One region of the Limnochorda sp. genome, then DNA from elsewhere that is predicted to be linked to it. Evidence: riboswitches for the same ligand, from Rfam matches in the RefSeq annotation. Region 1 holds a riboswitch; each other region holds the start of a gene.

Region 1 (6,790 bases):
GTCATGCGCGCGATCCGGTCCTTGTGGCGAAGCACCCTGTCCCCTCCTTCCGGTGGTGGCTCCCACTCCATTCTTTCGCCCCGGGGGTCGGCTCCCCTGGGGACCAGCCCCGCCCGGAACCGAGTCCCCCGCCCGCCTGGATCCAGCCCGCGGCCGGTGACACCTGCCGTCAGGCCCAGCCCACAGCCGCCTCAATCCCACTGGAGGGTGGCCGCGCTCCGGTACTCGGTCACCCGGCTTTCGAAAAAGTTCTTCTCCTTGGAGAGGTCGATGGTCTCCGCCATCCAGGGGAAGGGGTTGGCCGAGCCGTACTGAGCGGGCAGCCCCAGCCGCTCCAGCCGGCGGTCGGCGATGGACTGGACGTACTCGCGGAACATGGGGGCGGTGAGGCCCATGACGCCCTGGGGCAGCACCTCCTCCGCGTACCGGACCTCCAGCTCCACCGCCCGGCGGATCGTCTCGATCACCCGCTGCTGGAAGGCGGGCGTCCACAGCTCGGGGTTCTCCGCCTTGATGCCGTTGATCAGGTCCACGCCGAAGGCGAGGTGGACCGTCTCGTCCCGCAGGATGTACTGGAACTGCTCACCGATGCCCGTCATCCGGTTCCGCCGGTGGAGGGAGAGGATCATGGCAAACCCTGAGTAGAAGAAGATCCCCTCCATGATGACGTAGTAGCCGATCAGGTTCTCGAGGAACGTCTGGGCGCCGGCCAGGGTGTCGGTGCGGAAGCCAGGGTCCAGGACCGCGGCTGTCAGCTCCATCTCGAAGGCGTCCTTGGCGTGGATGACGGGAATCTCCCGGTACATGTTGAAGACCTCCCGCTCATCCAGCCCCAAGCTCTCCACGATGTAGTGGAAGGCGTGGGTGTGGACCGCCTCCTCAAAGGCCTGGCGGAGCAGGTACTGGCGGCACTCGGCGTTGGTCACGTGGCGGAAGATGGCCAGGATGATGTTGTTGGCCACCAGGCTCTCCGCGGTGGAGAAGAAGCCCAGGTTGCGGAGGATCATGTGCCGCTCGGCCTCCGACAGGGCCCCGCTCCGCCAGAGCTCAATGTCCTGGGCCATGGGTACCTCGTTGGGCATCCAGTGGTTGGCGCAGCCCGTCAGGTAGTACTCCCAGGCCCACTGGTACTTGAGGGGCATCAGCTGGTTCACATCAACGGTCTCGCAGTTGATGAGACGCTTCTCCGAGGCGTCAAAGCGCCGACCCGGCACGAAGGGACGGTTCTCAGCGCCGCTCATCAGGCTTCACCCTCCCGGACCACCATGTTTCGATCACCCCACGGCGGCTCCGACCCGCCTCCATCCCTGAACCTTTACTGGCAGACCTCACAGCCGGCCCCCTCCTCCTCGGGACCGTCCGTCCCCGGGGCGACCCCCAGGCCTGCGGCGGGGCCCGGGGCGAGCTGGCTCGCCTCCCGCCGCCAGCGGGGCGCGCCCACCAGCCGGTGCTCCTGAATGGTCGACTTTTCCACCTGGGAGGCCCCCAAGGTCCGCAGGTAGTAGGTGGTCTTCAGCCCCTTCCGCCAGGCGAGCCGGTACATCTCGTCCAGCTTCCGGCCGCTGGGCTCGGCGAGGTAGAGGTTGAGGGACTGGCCCATGTCGATCCACTTCTGCCGCCGGGCGGCCGCCTCGATGAGCCAGCGGGGGTCAATCTCGAAGGCGGTCCGGAAACGCTCCTTCACCTCGGGCGGGATCCGCTCGATGGGCGCCAGGATGCCGTCGTAGAGGACCAGCGCCTCCACCATCTCTTCATCCCAGAGGCCCCGGGCCCGGAGCTCCTCCACCAGGTAGGGGTTGACCACGGCGAAATCACCCGAAAGGTTGGTCTTGGTGTAGAGGAGCCGGTAGTCGGGCTCAATGGACTGGGAGACGCCCAGGATGTTGGAGATGGTGGCGGTGGGCGCAATGGCGAGGACGTTGCTGTTCCGCATGCCGTACCGCCGGACCGCCTCCCGCACCGGCGTCCAGTCCAGCCGTCCGCCCCGCGGCACCTCCACAGGCACCCCCCGCTCCGCCTCCAGCCGCTCCAGGGTGTCCTGGGGCAAGAGCCCCTGGGACCAGGCGGAGCCGGCGTAACTTGGATACGGGCCCCGTTCCCGGGCCAGGTGGGCCGAGGCCAAGATGGCGTGGTAGGCGATGGTCTCCATGCTCTCGTCCGCGAAGGCCATGGCCGCCTCGGACCCATAGGGGATCTGCAGCTTGTGAAGCGCGTCCTGGAAGCCCATGATACCCAGGCCGATGGGGCGGTGGCGCAGGTTGGACCGGCGGGCCGCCTCGATGGGGTAGAAGTTGATGTCGATGACGTTGTCCAGCATCCGCACCGCCGTGGTCACTGTTTCCCGGAGAGCCTCCTCATCCAGCCGGCCCTCCCGGACGTGCCAGGCCAGGTTGATGGACCCCAGGTTGCAGACGGCCACCTCATCGGGGCTGGTGTTGAGAAGGATCTCGGTGCAAAGGTTGGAGCTGTGGATGACGCCGGCGTGGGCCTGGGTGTTCCGCAGGTTGGCCGCATCCTTGAAGGTGATCCAGGGGTGGCCCGTCTCGTAGAGCATCCCGAGCATCCGCCGCCAGAGCTCCCGGGCCTTCACCCGCTTGACGTGGGTGAGCTTACCCCGGTCGGCCATGGCCTCGTAGGCCAGGTAGCGCTCCTCGAAGGCCCGGCCGTAGAGGTCGTGGAGGTCGGGCACGTCGCTGGGGCTGAAGAGGGTCCACTCCCCGTCGGCCTCCACCCGCTTCATGAAGAGGTCGGGGATCCAGTGGGCGGTGTGCATGTCGTGGGTCCGCCGGCGCTCATCCCCCGTGTTCCGGCGGAGCTGCATGAAGTCTTCCAGGTCCAAGTGCCACGTCTCCAGGTAGGCGCAGACGGCCCCCCGCCGCTTGCCGCCCTGGTTGACGGCGATGGCCGTGTCGTTGGCCACCTTCAGAAAGGGGATCACCCCTTGGCTCCGGCCGTTGGTCCCCCGGATATGGCTCCCCAGGGCCCGTACGGGGGTCCAATCGTTGCCCAGGCCCCCGCTCCACTTGGAGAGCATGGCGTTGTTGTAGATCCCCATGAAGATGCTGTGGAGGTCGTCTTCGATGGTGGTGAGGAAGCAGGAGGACAGCTGCGGGTGGACGGTGCCGGCGTTGAAGAGGGTGGGGCTCGAGGGGCAGAAGCGGAAGGTGGACATCAGCTCGTAGAACTGGATGGCCCGGCGGGTGGGGTCATCCTCGTTGAGGGCCAGACCCATGGCCACCCGCATCCAGAAGAGCTGGGGCGTCTCCAGGCGGCGCTCGCCCTCATGGATGAAGTAGCGGTCGTAGAGGGTCTGGAGGCCCAGGTAGCTGAAGAGTTGGTCCCGCTCGGGGCGGAGGGCCCGGGCGAGCCGGTCCAGGTCGAAGCGGAGGAGGTCCGGGCTGACCCGCCCGATCCGGACCCCGTACTGGACGGCGTTCTGGAAGAGCGCCGGGTACCGGGCCCGCACCTCATCGAAGGCCAGGGGCTCCCCCCTCATCTCCAGACCCAACGCCTCGTGGTAGACGATGTCGAGGAGCAGGCGGGCGGCCACCCGGGCGTAGTTGGGCTCGCGCACGATGAGTGCCCGGGCAGCGTACACCTGGGCCCAGCGCTGCTCCCGGGGGGAGAGGCCGGGCAGCCCCGTGCCGGCCGCGGCCTGGGCCAGCGTCTCCAAGGAGACATGTTCAATCCCGGCCACGGCCCACGCCAGCTCCGGGGCCGGCGACGAAGCACCTCGGTGGACGGCAGACATGAAGAAAGCCTCCCTCTCGTGTGGCTGGCACCCGAGGGAAGGCAAGGCGGAAGAGCGGGAACGGGCGCCCCGTGGCCGGGAAGCAGGCCAACCCGCGGGCACGCCGCCAGCGTCCGGCAGGGCCACGAACGCCTCGCACGCCCTTGCTGCCTTACCCTCGAAGGCGCAAGGTGAACCTCGCCACTGGCGAGGGCAATCGGCAGGTCTTCGGACTTGCAGGCAGTGGCGCTTCCCGAAGGGCGCCGAACCTACTAGCCGTCGCTTCCCAGGCCTCTGGCGGCCCAGTGCCCATGACGGCGTTCGTTCCTGCTCACCGCTGCGGGGCAGTCCCGGATTCGCACCGGGTTCCCTCTTCGCCCGAGCCGGTCTGGGGGACCGGCCCAGGACCGATTGCAGGCCCAATATACAGTAGATGGTAATGGTTGTCAACCCTACACCTTGTGTTTTCCGTTCCCGCGGAGGCGGGCGCGCCTCCCGTCCGCCGGTCCTGCCCACCGGCGAGTCATCTCAGGGGCTCGTCCCCCGCGGATGGTCCAGGTCCTGCCCAGAGCTTGGAGCCGGCCCGCTCAGCCCTCCTCCAAGGGAACGCCGGGCCCAGGCTCCGCGACGAGCCCGTGCTTCAGCGCGTAGACCGCAGCCTGGGTCCGGTCCTGGAGCCCCAACTTGCTCAAGATGCTGCTTACGTGGGTCTTCACGGTGGTCTCGGTGATGGCCAGCGCCGCCCCGATCTCCTTGTTGCTCAGGCCCCGGGTGAGGAGGGTGAGCACCTCCAGCTCCCGGGGGGTGAGGGAGGAGGCGGCCGCGGCCGGGTGACCCGGCGGCTGGCCCACCTGGAGCATGAGTGCCTGGGCCACCCGGGGGTGGAGGCGGGCCTCGCCCCGGTGGACGGCCCGGATGGCCTCCACCAAGACGTCGGGAGCCACATCCTTCAAGAGGTAGCCGGCCGCGCCGGCCTGGATGGCGGGCACCACCCGATCCTGCTCCGCGAAGCTGGTGAGAACGATCACCTTGGTGCCGGGGGAGCGGCGCTGCACCTCCCGGGTGGCGGCCACCCCGTCCATCCCGGGCAGCACCAGGTCCATAAGGACCACGTCCGGCTGCAGGCGTTCCACCGCTTCCAGCGCGGTCTCGGCGTCCGTCGCTTCGCCCACCACCTGGATCTCTTCTTCCGTTTCGAGAAAGAAGCGCAGGCCCCGGAGGACCACCGCATGGTCATCGACCAGGAGGACCGTGATGGGCCGCCCGCTCCCTTGGGTCATGGCGCTTCACCTCCGCCCTCCGACGCCGCTGGGAGGGGGATGATGGCCCGCACTTCCGTGCCGCCTCCCCGCCGGCTCCGGACGGTCACATCGCCCCCCAGGGACTGGGCCCGCTCCCGCATGCCGATGAGGCCGAAACCGCCCGAAGCGCCGGCAGCCCGGGCCTGAAAGCCCACGCCCCGATCCCGCACCGTGAGGGTGACCATCTCCCGGTCCAGCCCGTACTCGACCTGCACCTGGTCCACACCCGCGTGGCGCCGCACGTTGTTCAGCGCCTCCTGCCCGATCCGCCAGAGGGCCTCCTCCACCGCCTGGGGCACGGCGCCTCCGCCCGTCACGGCAACCTCCACCGTGAGGCCCAGGCGGGCGCCGTACTGGGTCAGGGCGGTGATCAGGCCTTGTTCGAGGCCTTCAGGGCGGAGTTGCCAGATGAGGGAGCGCATGGCCTGCAAGGACTCCTGGGCCAGGGCCTGGATCTCCTCGAGGGCCCGGGCCGCCTCCTCAGGGTCCCGGTGGATCAGCTTGCGGGCGCCCTGGGCCAGCAGGTTCAGGGAGAAGAGGGACTGGGAGATGGAGTCGTGGAGATCCCGGGCCAGGCGGTTCCGCTCTTCGAGGCGGGCCTGGTCCCGCTGGGCCTGGAGGAGGCGGACGCGCGCGATGGCCGTGCCGATTTGGAGGGCGACGGACTCGAGCAAGGCCAGCTCTTGCGGGGAGAAGTGCCGCTTCTCTGGGTGGGCCACGTTGAGCAGGCCGAACCGGACGCTGCCGGAGGCGAGGGGCACCGTCGCATGGTGGCTGATCTGGTGGGTCTCGCCCCACTGGCGCCGGCGGGCCTCGTCCAGGCGCTTGCATTCCATGGTGTTGGCCGCCCGCTCCAGCCCGCCCCCCCAGTACGCATCGAGGCACCAACACCCGCCCCGGCTCATGGGGCGCTTCGCGTCCCGGCAGAGGGCGGGCGGGAGCCCGTGATCGGCGATGAGCCGGTAGGCCCGGGGGCCGGGCCCGGTGAGAAAGATCCAACCCGTGGTGAAGCCCAACGCCTCCAGCACCTTGGGGAGGACACCCTGGAGCATGGGCTCCAGGTCGGTGGCCTCGTTCAGGGTCTCCGCGATGGTCTTCAGGGCCAGAAGCTCCCGGGTCCGGGCCTCGTTCGCATCCATGCTGATCGTCCCCCGTCCGCCCACGCCAGAAGGCGAGCCCGCGCGACGCACCGAATGCACGGCTCACAGAATGAGGTGGACGTCGCCGAACTCATGCCACAGATAGCCCAGGGCCATCGCCTCCCCGTACGCCTGGAAGATCGCCGCCCGCTCCAGGAAGGCACAGAGCAGGGCCAGGTGGGAGGTGACGGGCGCGTGCAGCCCGGTGAGGAGCCCATCCACCACCTTCAGGTCATAGTCGGGGTGGACGAAGAGCTCGGTGAACCCCGTCGCCGGCTTCACCGCGCCCCCTTCGATGGCTGCGCTCTCCAGGGCCCGGACCACCGTGGTGCCCACCGCGATCACCCGGCCCCCGGCCGCCTTGGCGGCATGGATGGCCTGGACGGTCGCGTCAGGAACATCATACCATTCTGGATACGTCCCGTGGGCCTCCACCACCGGATGGACCAGCTCGTGGCTGGAGACGCCGGTATGCAGGGTGATTTGGGCGATGCCTACGCCCCGCGCCCGAAGGGAGCGAAGGACCCGGCAGGTGAAGGGCCGGGCGGCCGACGGCATCTCCGCCGAACCCTCCACCCGGGCGAAGAGGGTCTGGTAGAAGGCCAGGGGCCACTCCCCGT
Region 2 (7,213 bases), on a different contig from region 1:
GAAGCCTCCGCCTCCTCCACCCCTTCATGCCCTACCTGACCGAGGAGATCTGGCAGCGCCTGCCTGTCCATGGCCCCACCTTGGCCCGGGCGGCCTGGCCCCGGCCCCAGGGCCTGGAGGATCCCGAGGCGGAGAAGCAGGTGGGCCGGGTGCTGGAGGTGATCCGGGCCATCCGGAACCTCCGGGCAGAGCGGGGCGTGGAGCCTTCCCGGAGAGTGACGGCCGTCCTTCGGGCGGAGCCCGCCCTTCTGGAGGCCCTTCAGGCTATGGAGCGGGAGATCCGCGCCTTGGCCCGGCTGGAGCGGCTGGAGCTGGTGGCGCCCGGCGGCGCGGTGCCCGAGCGGGAGGCGGCGGTCACCGCGGTGGCGGGCGGGGTGGAGATCTACCTCCCCCTGGCGGGTCTGGTCGATCTGGAGAAGGAGCGGGCCCGCCTGGAGAAGGAGCTGGCCGCCGCCCGGGAGGAGGCCGCCCGGGCCCGGGCCCTCTTGGAGCGACCCGGCTTCAAGGAGAAGGCGCCGGCCCACGTGGTCCAGCAGCAGGAGGCCCGCCTGGCCGAGGCGGAGGCCAAGGAGGCCAAGCTGCTTGACCAGCTGGCCGCCCTGGAGCGGGCGGGCGCGGGTGGGAACGGCGCCCATGGGGCATGAACCGGTGGCGGAGACCGGGCCGGCGGCCCAGGCCTTGGCCTACCTGGCCGACCTGGCCCGGTTCGGTTCCCGGCCGGGGCTGGAGCGGATCGCCTTCCTGGCCCAGGGCCTGGGCGAGCCCCAGCGGGCCTTCCGGAGCATCCATGTGGCGGGGACCAACGGCAAGGGCTCGACGGCTGCGGCCATCGCGGCCGCCTTGCAGGCCGCGGGCTTCCGGGTGGGGCTGTACACCTCGCCCCACCTGGTCCGCTTCCACGAACGGATCCGGGTGAACGGCCAGCCCATCAGCGATGAGGCGCTGGCCGAGGGGGTGGAGCGGGTCCGCCCCCTGGCCGAGCGAGCGGCCGCCACCCCGGAGGTGGGCCGACCCACCCAGTTTGAGGTGGCGACGGCCATCGCCTTCGACCACTTCGCCCGCCAGGGGGTGGCGTGGGCGGTCCTGGAGACGGGCTTGGGCGGCCGCTGGGACGCCACCAACCTGGTGGTGCCGGAGCTGGCCGTGATCACCCCCATCGGCCACGATCACATGGAGGTCCTCGGGGGCAGCCTGGCCGCCATCGCGGGGGAGAAGGCGGGGATCATCAAGGCGGACCGGCCGGTGGTTCTGGCCCCCCAGCCGCCCGAGGCCTTGGAGGTGCTCCTCGCCCAGGCGGAGGCGGTGGGCGCGCCGGTGGTCCGGGTGGTGGAGGGCCGCGGGCCCGGCGCCTTCGCCTACCAGGTGGACGACGTGGAGCTGGGGCGGGTCCGCTTCCGCGTGGCGACCCCCTGGGGCAGCACCCACCAGCTCCAGCTGCCCCTGGGTGGGGCCCACCAGGCCCTCAACGGCGCGGTGGCCGCCGCCGCGGTGCTCACCCTGGCCGCCCGGCGGGGGGACCCCGAGGGTGGGCAGTCGGTGGCCTGGGAGCGGGAGGCGGTCCGCTGGCTGGAGGAGGGCTGGCGGGGCTTGCGCTGGCCCGGGCGGTTCGAGATCGTCCCGGGACGGCTCATCCTCGACGGGGCCCACAACCCTGAAGGGGCCCGGGCGCTGGCCCAGGCCCTGGCTCCCTGCTTCGGCCCCGGGGCCGGGGAGGGGGAGAGGCCTTCCCTCTACCTGGTCTTCAGCTGCATGGAAGACAAGCCGGTGGATGCCATGCTGGCGGCCTTGGCCCCCCTGGCCGCGGGGGTGGTGGTCACCCAAACGGGGCAGGGCCGCCTGCCTCCGCTGGCGCCCGAACGGATCGCCGCGGCCGCCCGGGCTCACTGTTCCCAGGTCTGGACCGTCGCCGATCCCGTGGCTGCGCTCCGCCAGGCCCACCGGGTGCGGGGGCCCCGCGACTGGATTTGCCTTTGCGGCTCCCTCTATCTGGTGGGCGAGGTGAAGGCCCGGCTGGCCTCGGGGGAAAGATGGTTCCACGGCAGGAGCGCCTGACCGGCTAGGGAAGTAAGAGGCGGGGGGAACAGGCATGAGAGGTGAACGCGACGGGGCGACCCGGCGGGTGCGGCGGCCCAAACGTCGGGGGATTCCCTTCCGCCTGCAGGTGGCCTTGGTCGGTTTGGTGGCCTTGGCCATCGGATACGGCCTGGGCTACTACCTGATCTCGCTGTTGACCATGCCCCAGCCGTCGGTGGGGGAGACCCTGGTCTCTTCACCGCCGCCGCCATCCTCGGTGGCCGTCAGCAGTCCGGCCACCACGCCCGCGGCCCGGACTCAGGAGCGGCCCGCCTCAACCACCTCTTCCTCGAGTGCCCCGTCGTCGAGCGCCCCGGCCCCGGCGCCGGCCTCGTCGGCGCCGTCCAGCGGGAGCGGAGAGAGCTCCGGCGGCCTCTACCGGGTGCAGGTCGGGGCTTTCATGGATCGGGACCGGGCCCAAGCGCTGGTGGAGCAGCTGCAGGCCCAGGGCTTCGAGGCCAGCATCACATCGGGCCCGCCCTACCGGGTCCAGGCGGGCGCCTTCCGCAGCGAGGCGGGGGCGGCCGCCCGTCTGGAGGCCCTGCGCGCGGCGGGCTACCCGGACGCGTTCATCCAGCGATCGCCATGAGCCGCCTGGCCAACACCACCGTCCGCCTGCGAGCGGCCGCCCGCCGGGCCTCCCGGTCGGTCTACGGGTGGGTGGCCCTGGCCGGCCTCCTGCTGGGCCTGGGGCTGGCCGTCTTCACCGCGCTCTGGCCGCCCCTGCCACCCTTGGAGGGACCGCCGGTCGCCCTCTGGCGGAGCGACCTGGGCCAGGTGGAGGCCATCCCCCTGGAGCTTTACGTGGCCGGGGTGGTGGCCGCGGAGATGCCCGTCACCTTCCATCCTGAGGCGCTGAAGGCCCAGGCCGTCGCCGCCCGGACCCTGGCGGTGCGGAGCCTCGTCCAACCCAGGGCCACCGACGGGACGGCCCTGACCGACCAGGCCTCCCGGGACCAGGCGTGGAGCTCCCAGGAGGCGTTGCGGCGCCGCTGGGGCTGGTGGCGGTATCCCTTCGCCTGGCGGAAGATCGCCGAGGCGGTCCTGGCGACCGAGGGCGAGATCCTCACCTACCAGGGCGAGCCCATCTTTGCCGCGTACCACTCCACCAGCGGCGGCCAGACCGAGGCGTCGGAGAACGTCTGGCGGGAGGCGCTGCCGTACCTGGTCAGCCTTTACGACCCCTACGGCGCCCGGGGCCCCTACGCCCAGACGGAGCGGTTCATCGATCGGGCCCAACTGGCGGGCCGCCTGGGTCCCTTGGAGTGGCGGGGCGAGGAGCCGCCGCTCTTCGTGCTGAGCCGGTACCCCTCGGGCCGGGTGGAACGGGTCCAGTACGGCTCTCGGATCTACACGGGACGCCAGATCCGGGAGGCCCTGGGCTTGCCCTCGACGTGGTTCGAGGTGATCTGGGAGGGGAACGGCGCCCGATTCCTGCTGCGGGGCTACGGGCACGGCGTGGGCATGTCCCAGTACGGGGCGGACGGGCTGGCCCGGGCCGGCCGGACCTATCGGGAGATCCTGGCCCACTACTATCCGGGAACGGTGCTCACCACCTGGCCGGGCGACGGAGGGGGCCGGTGACGGGGGTCCATTGACGGGCCGGGGGACCGGCCGTATGATGGACAAGAGCATGGAAGACGGGCGCGGGGTGCCGCCCTCCGGGGCGGAGAATAGGGAATCGGGTGGGAATCCCGAGCGGCCCCGCCACTGTGACCGGGGAGCCCCCCTCGACAGACCACCTGGCTGGAGCTGGGGAAGGTGAGGGCTGGCGATGATCCGGGAGCCAGGAGACCTGCCACGCGCCCATCAGACGACGCCCTCCGAGGGATGGGGGAACCGTCTGAGCCGGATCCCGTCGGGCCCTGGTTCCTTCCCCCGGCTTGCAGGCCGGGTTTTCTCTTGAGGGCGCGCGGAAAGAGGGATCCCGGTGCGCCAGACCTTCCAGGACCAACGCCTCACGCCCGACCGGCCGCTCGTGGCCATCCGCCGGCTGACCGCCGGGTACGGCGGCACCACCGTCTTACACGACCTCTCCCTGGTCGTCCAGCGGGGCGAGTTGGTGGCCCTCATCGGTCCCAACGGTTCAGGCAAGTCCACCCTCTTGCGGGCCATCACCGGGCGCCTCCCCTCCTGGGGTGGCGAGATCCACCTGTGGGGCCGGCCCTTGGCCCAGTGGTCCGTTCCCGCGCTGGCCCGCCGGGTGGCGGTGGTCGCCCAGGAAGAGCCGGCGCCGTTCGCCCTTCCGGTGGAACAGGTGGTCGCCATGGGCCGGACGCCCCACCTGGGGCGCTTCCAGCGGGAAGGGCCCGCCGATCGCCGGAAGGTCCGGGAGGCGATGGGCCGGGCGGGGGTGGTCCACCTGGCGGGACGGCCCTTCAACCAGCTCTCCGCGGGCGAGCGCCAGCGGGTGGTCCTGGCCCGGGCCCTGGCCCAGGAGCCCCAGCTCCTCCTCCTGGATGAGCCCACGAGCCACTTGGACATCGGCCACCAGGTGGAGGTTTTGGACCTCTTGGCCCGCCTCTGCCGGGAGGAAGGGGTGACGGTGGTGGCCGTCCTCCACGACCTGAACCTGGCCAGCCTTTACGCCCCCCGCCTGGTCCTCCTGGCCGGGGGCCGGGTGGTGGCCGATGGCCCGCCGGCCCAGGTGCTGGCCGTTCCCATCCTGGAAGCAGTCTACGGAACCCGGGTGATGTTGGGCCGTCATCCGGCGGTGGAGACCCCGGCCGTCCACCTCCTCCCGCTGGAAGGCGGCGAGGCGGGCGGCACCGTCCAGGCCCCTGGGGCCGCCCAGGAGGGAACGGCGTGACACCGGCCGATCTTCAGCCGCGCCCCAGGCTCAGCCCCAGCCCCGCCGTCGCCGTTGCCTTGGCCCTGGCCATCCTGGCCGGCGCCGCCATCACCGCGCTGGCTTTGGGGCCTGCCGCCATCGGCCCGGGCACCCTGGCCCAGATGACCCTGCGGCGCCTGGGGTGGCTCCGGCTCGAGCCCACGTGGCCAGCCAGCTACGAGGTGATCTTCTTCCAGGTCCGCCTGCCGCGGGTGGTCTTGGGTGTCCTCATCGGAGGCGCCCTGGGGGTGGCGGGCACCACCCTGCAGGGGCTCTTCCGCAACCCCATGGCCGACCCCTACATCCTGGGCGTTTCGGGCGGCGCGTCCGTGGGGGCCGTCCTGGCCGTCACCCTTGCCCCGGCCGTGCCCTGGCTGAGCGACCACACGGTGCCCGCCGTCGCCCTCCTCTTCGCCCTGGCGGCGGTGGTGACCGTCTACCGCCTGGCCCGGGTGGGCGACCGGGCCCCCCTCACGGCCCTCCTCCTGGCGGGCGTGGCCGTCTCCGCCTTCTGTTCGGCCATCGTCTCCCTCCTCCTCACCCTCCACCGGGAGAGTGCGGACAAGGCCCTCTTCTGGCTCCTGGGGAGCCTGGCCAGCGCGGGCTGGCGGGAGGTGGGGCAGGTGGCTCCCTACGTCGCCGGCGGGCTCCTCCTCGCCCTCGCCCACGCGCGGGAGCTGAACGTGCTCTTGTTGGGCGAGGACGCGGCCTACCACCTGGGGGTGGAGCCCGAGCGGGTTCAGCGGCGGTTGCTCTTCACCGCGTCGGTGATGGCCGCGGCCGCCGTCTCCGCCGCGGGCGTCATCGGCTTTGTGGGGCTGATCGTGCCCCACGCGGTCCGGCTGGTGACCGGCCCCGACCACCGGCTCCTCATTCCGTTGGCCGGCCTCCTGGGCGCCGCGCTCCTGGTGGCCAGCGACACCCTGGCCCGCATGCTCCTCAGCCCCGTCGAGCTCCCCGTGGGCGTGGTCACCGCCCTGGCCGGCGTCCCCTTCTTCCTCTGGCTCCTCCGGCGGTACCGGGCTGGGCTGGGGTAGGGGGCGGGCCGACCGGTCTCCGGAGCCAGGGTGTCGCGACACGGTCCCTCTGGGGCTGGGTCTCCTCGCCCGGCGACCTCAAGGGCCGGCAGAGTCGGGAAGGTGGAGCCAGCGCCCGCTGGCGAGGAGCCCCAGCCCCATGGGAAAGGCGCGGCAGCCAGCCATCCGAGAGCGCCTCGTCCTTGGCAAGGATCCCAGGAACCATTAGAATGGGAACGGCCGGCCGAGGCTGTAGGGAGGGGTTTCGTTGGTCGATCTGGAGGCGGTACGGAAGGCGGTTGGGGAGCTGCGGGAGCCTGAGCTGCGGCGCCCCTTGAGCGACCTGGGCATGGTGGGCCGGGTGGAGGCCGACGGCGACCGGGTCATCGTAGAGATCAAGCTGACCACCATGAACTGCCCGCTCCAGGCGGTGATCGAGGGCATGGTGAAGGAGCGCCTGGCGGGGATGCCCGGTGTGGGCGAGGTGGTGGTCGAGCTGGTGGAGATGGATCCCCAGGAGCGGGCCAACCTCTTCAACAACACCGTGGAACGGGCGCCCGTCCTGGCCCCCGAGTCCCAGACCCAGATCATCGCGGTGGCCAGCGGCAAGGGCGGGGTGGGCAAGTCCACCATCACCGCCAACCTGGCCGTCACCCTGGCCAGGCTGGGCTATGAGGTGGGCCTCCTCGACGCGGACATTTATGGGTTCAGCATCTCGCGTATGTTTGGCCTTTCGGGCCGGCAGCCCACCGTCGTCGACGGCAAGATCATCCCCATGGTCGCCCACGATGTGAAGGTCATCTCCATGGGCAACTTCGTCGATGAGGGAACCCCCATCATCTGGCGGGGGCCCATGCTGGGGAAGGTCCTGAACCAGTTCGTTGCCGACGTTCTCTGGGGCGAGCCCCACTACCTCCTGGTCGACCTGCCGCCGGGCACGGGCGACATGGCTCTGGACGTGGCCCGGCTCATGCCCAAGGCCGGCTTGGTCATTGTGACCACGCCCCAGACGGTCGCCTCCGGGGTGGCGAGCCGGGCGGCCCACATGGCCCGGAAGGCGGAGCAGCGGGTGCTGGGCGTGGTGGAGAACATGTCCACCTTTATCTGCCCGCACTGCGGCGAGCCGACGGCCTTCTTCGGAGAAGGGGGCGGCCAGCGGCTGGCGGAGGAGCTGGCGGTGCCGCTTCTGGCCAAGATCCCCATGACCCTCAGCGTGCGGGAAGGGGGCGACGTCGGCACGCCGGCGGCCCTGACCGATCCGGTCATCGGGGAGGTCTTCGCGGACCTGGGCCGG
Region 3 (7,213 bases), on a different contig from region 1:
GTCCTGGGGCGTGTTGGCCGTCCCGAAGCGGGCCACCTCCTGCCAGACATCCTCCCCTTCCAGCCCCACATCCTCCGGCTCATCCCCGAAGAGCCGGGAGAAGGAGGCGGGCAGGCTCTCCTCCTCCACGGGCCGGGAGCGGGCCGCTTCCGGCGGCTCCTGCTCCATCGCCTCCTGGCAGCTCCGGCACCGCTCCGCGGCGGGCAGGGCCTCCAGCCGCTCCGCCTCAATAGGGCGCCCGCACGCCTGGCAGACACCGTACTCCCCCCGGTCCAGCCGCTCCAGGGCCGCTTCCACCTGGGCGAGCAACCGCCCGGTGGTCTCCCTCAGGGCCAGGTCCTTCCCCCGCTCAAAGGTCTCCGACCCCAGATCGGACGGGTGCTGATCCACCACCGAGAGCTCGGCCAGGCCTTCCCGCAGGGAGTTCTGGCCCATGCCCTCCCGGTTCAGTTGCTCCCAGAGGCTGGCCAGCCGTTCCCGCTCCTTCACGAGGAGCTCCCGGGCCCGCCCTTCATCGATGGGCGCCCGCCTCTCCACCGTTCCCCCTCCTCCACCGGGGGGCTCACCGGCCCACCCGCAGTTCCAGCTCCACGATCCGCACAATGTCGGCGATGATGCCGCTGATCAGGGGCAGGTTGAGGGCGGCCAGCTGGGTCAGGAGGTAGACGATCAGCCCCGTCACCAGGGTGAAGCCGATCCCGATGCCCACGCCCCGAAAAAGACCCCCGCCCAGCTGCCATAAGAGCGCTCGGCGGGGGTTCCGGTAGAGATCGACCAGTTCGGCGATGTGGGCCTCTTCCATGCGCCGGGCGATCCCGCTCACCTGCCGCACCAAGTGCCGGAGGACCGCCTTCCGCTTCCGACGCCGCGCTGGACCTCCCACCGCGTCCCCCCGGGCTTAGGCTCCCCGAAGGGAGCCCGGGGCACGCGGGGGCCGCCGCTCACGAGCCGGCGGGCTCCAGGCTGGCCACCACCGCGGCGCACCGGAGGCAGAGCTCGGGGAAGCGCTGGTCCTGGCCGGTGGTGGGGTGGTTCCGGCGGCACCGGGGGCAGCGGGCGTGGGCGGTCTTGCGCACCTGCACCCCCACCTCCAGCTGGCCCAGCCGGATGGCGGCCGCCTCTGCAGGCGCCGGCCCCTCGTGGAAGCGAACCTCCGAGACCAGGAAGAGCTCGGCCAGATCCCCCAAAGCCTCCAGGCTCGCCTTAAGCTCGCCCGCCTCGGGGGCGAGGTAGAGCTCCACGGACACCTCCCGGCTGCCGCCCACCTCCCGCCGGTCCCGGGCCTCCTCGATGGCCTGGTAGACGGCGTGGCGCAGGTTCAAGAGCTGGTCCCAGGCGGCCTCCTCGCCGGCCTCCAGCTCCAAGCCTGCCTCCTCCTCCACCCCGGGGAAGGTGGCCAGGTGGACGCTGGGCTGGGTCCTGGCCTGTTCGGGCAGGTGCTCCCAGGCCTCGTCGGCGGTGAAGACCAGGATGGGCGCGATGAGCCGGATCAGCCCCGAGACCACCTCATAGAGGACCGTCTGGGCCGCCTGCCGGCTGCGGGCGTCGGCCGCCTCGCAGTAGAGCCGGTCCTTCACCACATCCAGGTAGAAGCCGCCCATCTCCACGGTGCAGAAGCTGTTGACCGCGTGGTAGACCAGGTGGAAGGCATCCTCCTGGTAGGCGCTCCGGACCCGCTCCACCAGCCGCCGGTACCGGTGGAGGGCCCAGCGGTCCAAGGGCTCCAGGCCCTCCCGGGGGACCCGGTGCCGGGCAGGGTCGAAGTCGGCCAGGTTGCCCAGCATGAAGCGGATGGTGTTCCGGATCCGCCGGTAGACGTCGGCCACCTGCTCCAGAATGGCGTCGGAGACCCGCACGTCGCTCTGGTAGTCGCTGGCCGCCACCCAGAGCCGCAGCACATCGGCCCCGTACTTGTCGCAGACCTCCAGGGGCGAGATGGTGTTCCCCAAGGACTTGTGCATGGCCCGCCCCTCGCCGTCCAGCACCCACCCGTGGGTGAGCACCTTCCGATAGGGGGCCTGGCCCCGGGTGGCGACGGCCGTCAAGAGGGAGGACTGGAACCACCCGCGGAACTGGTCGCCGCCTTCCAGGTACAGGTCGGCGGGCCAGCCCAGGCCCCGGTCCTCCAGGACGGCGGCGTGGCTCGCGCCCGAGTCGAACCAGACGTCCATGATGTCCTGCTCCTTGCGGAAGGCATCGCCGCCGCAGTGGGGGCAGCGGAAGCCCTCGGGCAGGATCTCCGACGCCTCGTGGGTGAACCACCCGTCAGACCCTTCCTTCCGGAAGAGGTCGGCCACGGCGGCGATGGTCTCCGGCTCGATGATGGGCTCCTGGCAGGCCTCGCAATAGAAGACGGGGATGGGCACGCCCCAGACCCGCTGGCGGGAGATGCACCAGTCCTGCCGGTCCTTCACCATCTCCCGCATCCGCTCGGCGCCCCAGGCGGGCACCCACTGGACGCCGTCCACCGCGGCCAGGGCCGCCTCCCGGAAGGCGTCGATGGAGGCGAACCACTGGGGCGTCGCCCGGTAGAGGACGGGGTTCTTGCAGCGCCAGCAGTGGGCGTAGGAGTGGACCAGCTGGCCCGCGTGGAGGAGCCGCCCCGCCGCCTGCAGGTCGGCCAGGATCCGCTCGTTCGCCTCCTGGGCCGGGAGCCCCTGGTAACGGGGCTCCTCCCCGGTGAAGCGGCCCCGCTCATCCAAGGGCGCGTACACCTCGAGGCCGTAGCGGAGCCCCACCTCATAGTCCTCCAGGCCGTGGCCGGGGGCGGTGTGGACCGCGCCCGTCCCCTGCTCCAGGGTGACGTGCTCACCCAGGATGAGCGGCGAGGTCTGGTCTTTCAGCGGGTGGCGGGTCACGATCCCCTCCAGCTCCGCCCCCCGCCAGGCCCCTTCCTCCGTCACCGCCTCCCAGCCCAGGTCCTTCTGGACCTCCTCCAGGCGCCCCCGGGCCACCAGGTAGCGGGCCCCCTCGCCCACCCGGACCAGCACGTACTCCAGGTCGGGGTGGAGCGCGATGGCCTTGTTGGCCGGCAGGGTCCAGGGGGTGGTGGTCCAGATGATCACCGCCGCGCCCTCGGGCTCAAAGAGCCCCCGGGCATCCTCCACAGGGAAGGCGACGTAGATGGAGGGCGAGCGGTGGTCCTGGTACTCGATCTCCGCCTCGGCCAGGGCCGTGCGGCACTCGGGGCACCAGTAGACGGGCTTGAGGCCCTTGTAGATGTAGCCCCGGCGGGCCATCTCGCCGAAGACTTCCACCTGCCGGGCTTCGTACTCCGGCGTGAGGGTGAGGTAGGGGTGCTCCCAGTCACCCCAGACCCCGAGCCGCTCGAACTCCTCCCGCTGGACCTCCACAAAGCGGAGCGCGTATTCCCGGCACTTCTGCCGCAGCTCCAGCGGGTCGAGGCTTTCCGGGTCCACCCCCAGTTCCAGCAAGGCAGCCCGCTCGATGGGCAGGCCGTGGGTGTCCCAGCCGGGCACATACGGCGCCCACTCGCCCTCCATGGCGTGGACCCGGACGATGAAGTCCTTCAGAATCTTGTTGAGGGCGGTGCCGATGTGGATGTGGCCGTTGGCGTACGGCGGCCCGTCGTGCAGGACGAAGTCCGGGCCGTCGGGCCGGGCCGCCCGCCGCTGCTCCTGGAGCTTCTGGTAGAGCCGCTGCTCCCGCCAGGCCTCCAGGCGCTGGGGCTCCCGCTTGGCCAGCTGCGCCCGCATGGGAAAGTCAGTCGTCGGCAACTGAACGGTCTTCTGGTAGTCCATGCCTTCCGCCCTCCCGAACAAAAAAAGACCCTCGCCCCTGGGACGAGAGTCCACACTCCCGCGGTACCACCCGGTCTTGGAGCGGTCAGCCGACCGCTCCCACTCGAAAGGGGTAACGGCCCCAACCGGCCCCGCCTACTGAGCCCTAGCCGCCGTTCAGCGGAGCAGCTCCGAGGGGATCTTCGGGACGGGCCCGGAGCCGGCTCCCACCCTCCCGGCTCGCTCGTTCCGGGGAGGCCGCCCCTACTCGCCTCTTCATCGCCATTGGCTCGCCGGGCCGCCTCCTGAGCCCGGCGCCTTACCCAGCCGTCTTCATGTGGCTCCCATTATAGCCACGGCTGGTCCTGCCCGTCAATTGGGCCCCTCCTCCGCCGGGAAGAGCTCCGGGTGGAAGAGCTGGGCCAGGGCCTCCAAGCCGTCGACCAGCCGGGGGCCGGTGATGGTCAGCCAGTCGGGCTCCACCTCGTAGACCCGCCCAGTCTGGATGGCCCGCACCTCTTGCCACGCGGGCCGGGCCAGCACCTCCTCCCGGTACCGGTTGGTGAGGAGGATCACCTCCGGGTCCCGGGCCAGGACGGTCTCCACGCTGTAGGTGGGCCAGGGGGTGGGGGCGTCGAAGGCCAGGTTCCGGCCGCCCGCCCGGGTGACCAGCTCGTCGATGAAGCTTCCGGGGCCGGCGGTCATGAGGGGCTCATGCCACACCTCCACAAAGACCAGAGGCCTCTGGTCGGCAGGCAGGTGACCGGTCCGGGCCTCCACCGCCGCCACCCGTGCCCGCAGGCCCTCCACCAGGGCCTGGGCCGTCTCTTGGTGGCCCGTCATCCGCCCGAGAAGGAGCAGGGTCTCGAAGAGGCTCTCCAGGTCGGGCACGTCCACCGCGAAGACGGGCACGCCCAAGGCCTGCAGCCGCTCCACGTGGGCCCGGACCACCTGCATGTCCCCGACCACCAGATCGGGCTCCAGGCTCAGGAGCCGCTCCAGGTTGACCTGGACCGCGTCGGAGACGACGGGCAGGCGGGCCGCCTCGGGCGGGTAGGTGCTGTACGCGCTCACCCCCACCACCTGCTCCCCTGCTCCGACGGCAAAGAGGTTCTCGGTGATCGACGGCGAGAGGGCCACAATCCGCTGGGGCGGCTGCTCGAAGGTGAACCGCTGCCCCAGCACGTCCTCGACCACGAGCGGTTCTTGGGCGCACGAAGCAGGGGCCCCAAGGAGGGCGAGGGCCCAGACGAGGGTGAGGAGCCCCAGAGCGCGGGCGCCGGATCGGACCAGCATGGCTGCACACCTCCACCAGGCGATGGCAGGCCCGCCACGACCAGCGCCCCGGCCCGGGGCGCGCGCCAGGAAGGACGGCTCGTCCTGGCCCCACGCAGGTGAGCCGGCGGCAGGGGGCAGGTCTCCTGGCTCCCGGATCCTCGGCCTCTGCCCGGCCCTTCCCCGCGGGTGCGAGTGGGCTCGGGCGCCTCCCCGGTCACAGTGGCGGGCCCGCGCGCTTCTCCGGCCGAAGCCGGATGACGACTTCCCTATTCTCCCGGCAGGTCTCCCGGCCGGGCACCCCCCGCCTGCAACGATGGAAGACGATCAGGGCTTCGCTGCCCCGCCAGCCGCCTCCTGCCGGCGGGCCATCCCAGCCTCCTGGGCCTGGAGGGCCGCCTCCAAGCCCTGATCCACCTCCTGGAAGCGGGCCAGGAAGAGCTCGCTGGACCGGTCGGTCTCCAGCAGTTGGAAGAAGGACCGGGCCAGGGCCTCCAGGTCCGGTTGGGGAGGGACCACCCTCCGCATCGCCGCTCGCCTCCTCCGTCGTGTTCCGAATGATGATGACCCTTCCCAATCTTTTCCTGCAAGGTTCGTCCTTCCCCGGGAGAGACCTTCCCCGAGCGAGGCCCATCGATTGATGGGGACTCCAGGAATTGGTACACTGTCCGTGATGCGGCTCTCAACACGGGTGGGCTCGGAACAGGGGGGTTAGGATGGCTCGGAAGAAGATCACCATCGTAGGCGCCGGCAACGTGGGCGCCACCACCGCCCACTGGATCGCTTCCCGGAACCTGGGCGATGTGGTGCTGGTCGATGTGGTGGAGGGACTCCCCCAGGGGAAGGCCCTGGACCTCTTGCAGGCGGGCCCGGTGGCCGGGTTCGACGTGAACGTCATCGGCACCAATAGCTATGAGGACACCCGGGATTCGGACGTGGTGGTGATCACCGCCGGTGTGGCCCGCAAGCCGGGGATGAGCCGGGATGACCTGCTCCAGACCAACTTCAACATCATCCGCAGCGTGGTCGAGCAGGTGGTCCAGTACTCGCCCAACGCCTTCATGATTGTGGTGAGCAACCCCGTCGACGTCATGACCTACGCCGCCTACCGGATCTCGGGGTGGCCCAAGGAGCGGGTCATGGGGATGGCGGGCGTGCTCGACTCTACCCGCTTCCGCACCTTCATCGCCCAGGAGCTGGGCATCTCCGTCAAAGATGTGAGCGCCTTCGTCCTGGGCGGCCACGGCGACGCCATGGTGCCGTTGGTCCGCTACTCCTACGCGGGCGGCATCCCCATCGAGAAGCTCCTGCCCCGGGAGACCATCGACCGAATCGTGGAGCGGACCCGGAAGGGCGGCGGCGAGATCGTCAACCTGCTCAAGACCGGCAGCGCCTTCTACGCCCCGGCCGCATCCACCGCGGACATGGTGGAGGCGATCCTGCGGGATCAGCGCCGCCTCCTGCCGGCCATCGCCTACCTGGACGGCGAGTACGGCGAGCGGGACATTTACGTGGGGGTTCCCGTCATCTTGGGCGGCAAGGGGATCGAGAAGGTGGTGGAGATCGAACTCACCCCCGAGGAGCAGGAGGCCTTCCGCCGCTCGGTTCAGTCGGTGCGGGAGCCGCTCGCCAAGCTCTCCTTCTGACGGTCGGGGTGATCCCCGTCCGGTGTCCCCGCGGCGATGGGATGCCCACAAAAAGACGAGGCGGCCGTTCGGCCGCCTCGTTTCGCGCTCGCCAGGGCGGGCTCAGAAGTCCATGTCGGCCCCGGGCCCAGCGGGCGTCTTCTCCTTCTCGGGAATCTCGGCCACCAGCGCCTCGGTGGTGAGGACCAGGCTGGCGATGCTGGCCGCGTTCTCCAGCGCGGTCCGGGTCACCTTGGCCGGGTCGATGATCCCCGCCTCCATCATGTTCTCCAGCTTCTCGCTGAGGGCGTTGAAGCCGATGCCCCGCTCGGCCTTGCGGACCTCCTCCACGATGACCGAGCCCTCGTAGCCGGCGTTGTTGGCGATCTGCCGGAGCGGCTCCACCAGCGCCTGCTTCACGATGTTGACGCCGACCTGCTCGTCGCCCTCCAGCTTCAGCTGCTCCAAGGCGGGCAGGATGTCGATGTAGGTCGTCCCACCGCCGGGCACCACGCCCTCCTCCACCGCCGCCCGGGTGGCGTGGACCGCGTCCTCGATGCGGTGCTTCTTCTC

What was found. A riboswitch is a leader RNA that binds a small molecule or an ion and turns the genes downstream of it on or off. The one in region 1 is predicted to bind cobalamin.
Region 2: linked by a shared signal. The riboswitch ahead of FWJ67_RS05230 (heme ABC transporter ATP-binding protein) and the one ahead of FWJ67_RS10345 (ribonucleoside-diphosphate reductase subunit alpha) in region 1 are both predicted to bind cobalamin.
Region 3: linked by a shared signal. The riboswitch ahead of FWJ67_RS04155 (ABC transporter substrate-binding protein) and the one ahead of FWJ67_RS10345 (ribonucleoside-diphosphate reductase subunit alpha) in region 1 are both predicted to bind cobalamin.

The regions. Positions count from the first base shown of each region.
Region 1 is NZ_VSCV01000049.1:480-7,269, forward strand. Features, by position in the region: partial or broken gene FWJ67_RS10335 (glycoside hydrolase family 3 N-terminal domain-containing protein) at 1-5, opposite strand, end outside; gene FWJ67_RS10340 (ribonucleotide-diphosphate reductase subunit beta) at 192-1,241, opposite strand; gene FWJ67_RS10345 (ribonucleoside-diphosphate reductase subunit alpha) at 1,316-3,751, opposite strand; cobalamin riboswitch at 3,932-4,146, opposite strand; gene FWJ67_RS10350 (response regulator) at 4,318-5,010, opposite strand; gene FWJ67_RS10355 (histidine kinase) at 5,007-6,170, opposite strand; partial or broken gene FWJ67_RS10360 (S-adenosylmethionine:tRNA ribosyltransferase-isomerase) at 6,234-6,790, opposite strand, start outside.
Region 2 is NZ_VSCV01000009.1:45,694-52,906, forward strand. Features, by position in the region: gene FWJ67_RS05210 (valine--tRNA ligase) at 1-644, shown strand, start outside; gene FWJ67_RS05215 (bifunctional folylpolyglutamate synthase/dihydrofolate synthase) at 634-2,052, shown strand; gene FWJ67_RS05220 (SPOR domain-containing protein) at 2,087-2,662, shown strand; gene spoIID (stage II sporulation protein D) at 2,659-3,657, shown strand; cobalamin riboswitch at 3,706-3,891, shown strand; gene FWJ67_RS05230 (heme ABC transporter ATP-binding protein) at 4,004-4,882, shown strand; gene FWJ67_RS05235 (FecCD family ABC transporter permease) at 4,879-5,940, shown strand; gene FWJ67_RS05240 (Mrp/NBP35 family ATP-binding protein) at 6,188-7,213, shown strand, end outside.
Region 3 is NZ_VSCV01000006.1:80,730-87,942, forward strand. Features, by position in the region: gene FWJ67_RS04140 (TraR/DksA C4-type zinc finger protein) at 1-537, opposite strand, end outside; gene FWJ67_RS04145 (DUF5665 domain-containing protein) at 563-883, opposite strand; gene ileS (isoleucine--tRNA ligase) at 942-3,761, opposite strand; gene FWJ67_RS04155 (ABC transporter substrate-binding protein) at 4,113-5,036, opposite strand; cobalamin riboswitch at 5,134-5,335, opposite strand; gene FWJ67_RS04160 (hypothetical protein) at 5,343-5,543, opposite strand; gene mdh (malate dehydrogenase) at 5,732-6,661, shown strand; partial or broken gene FWJ67_RS04170 (TCP-1/cpn60 chaperonin family protein) at 6,764-7,213, opposite strand, start outside.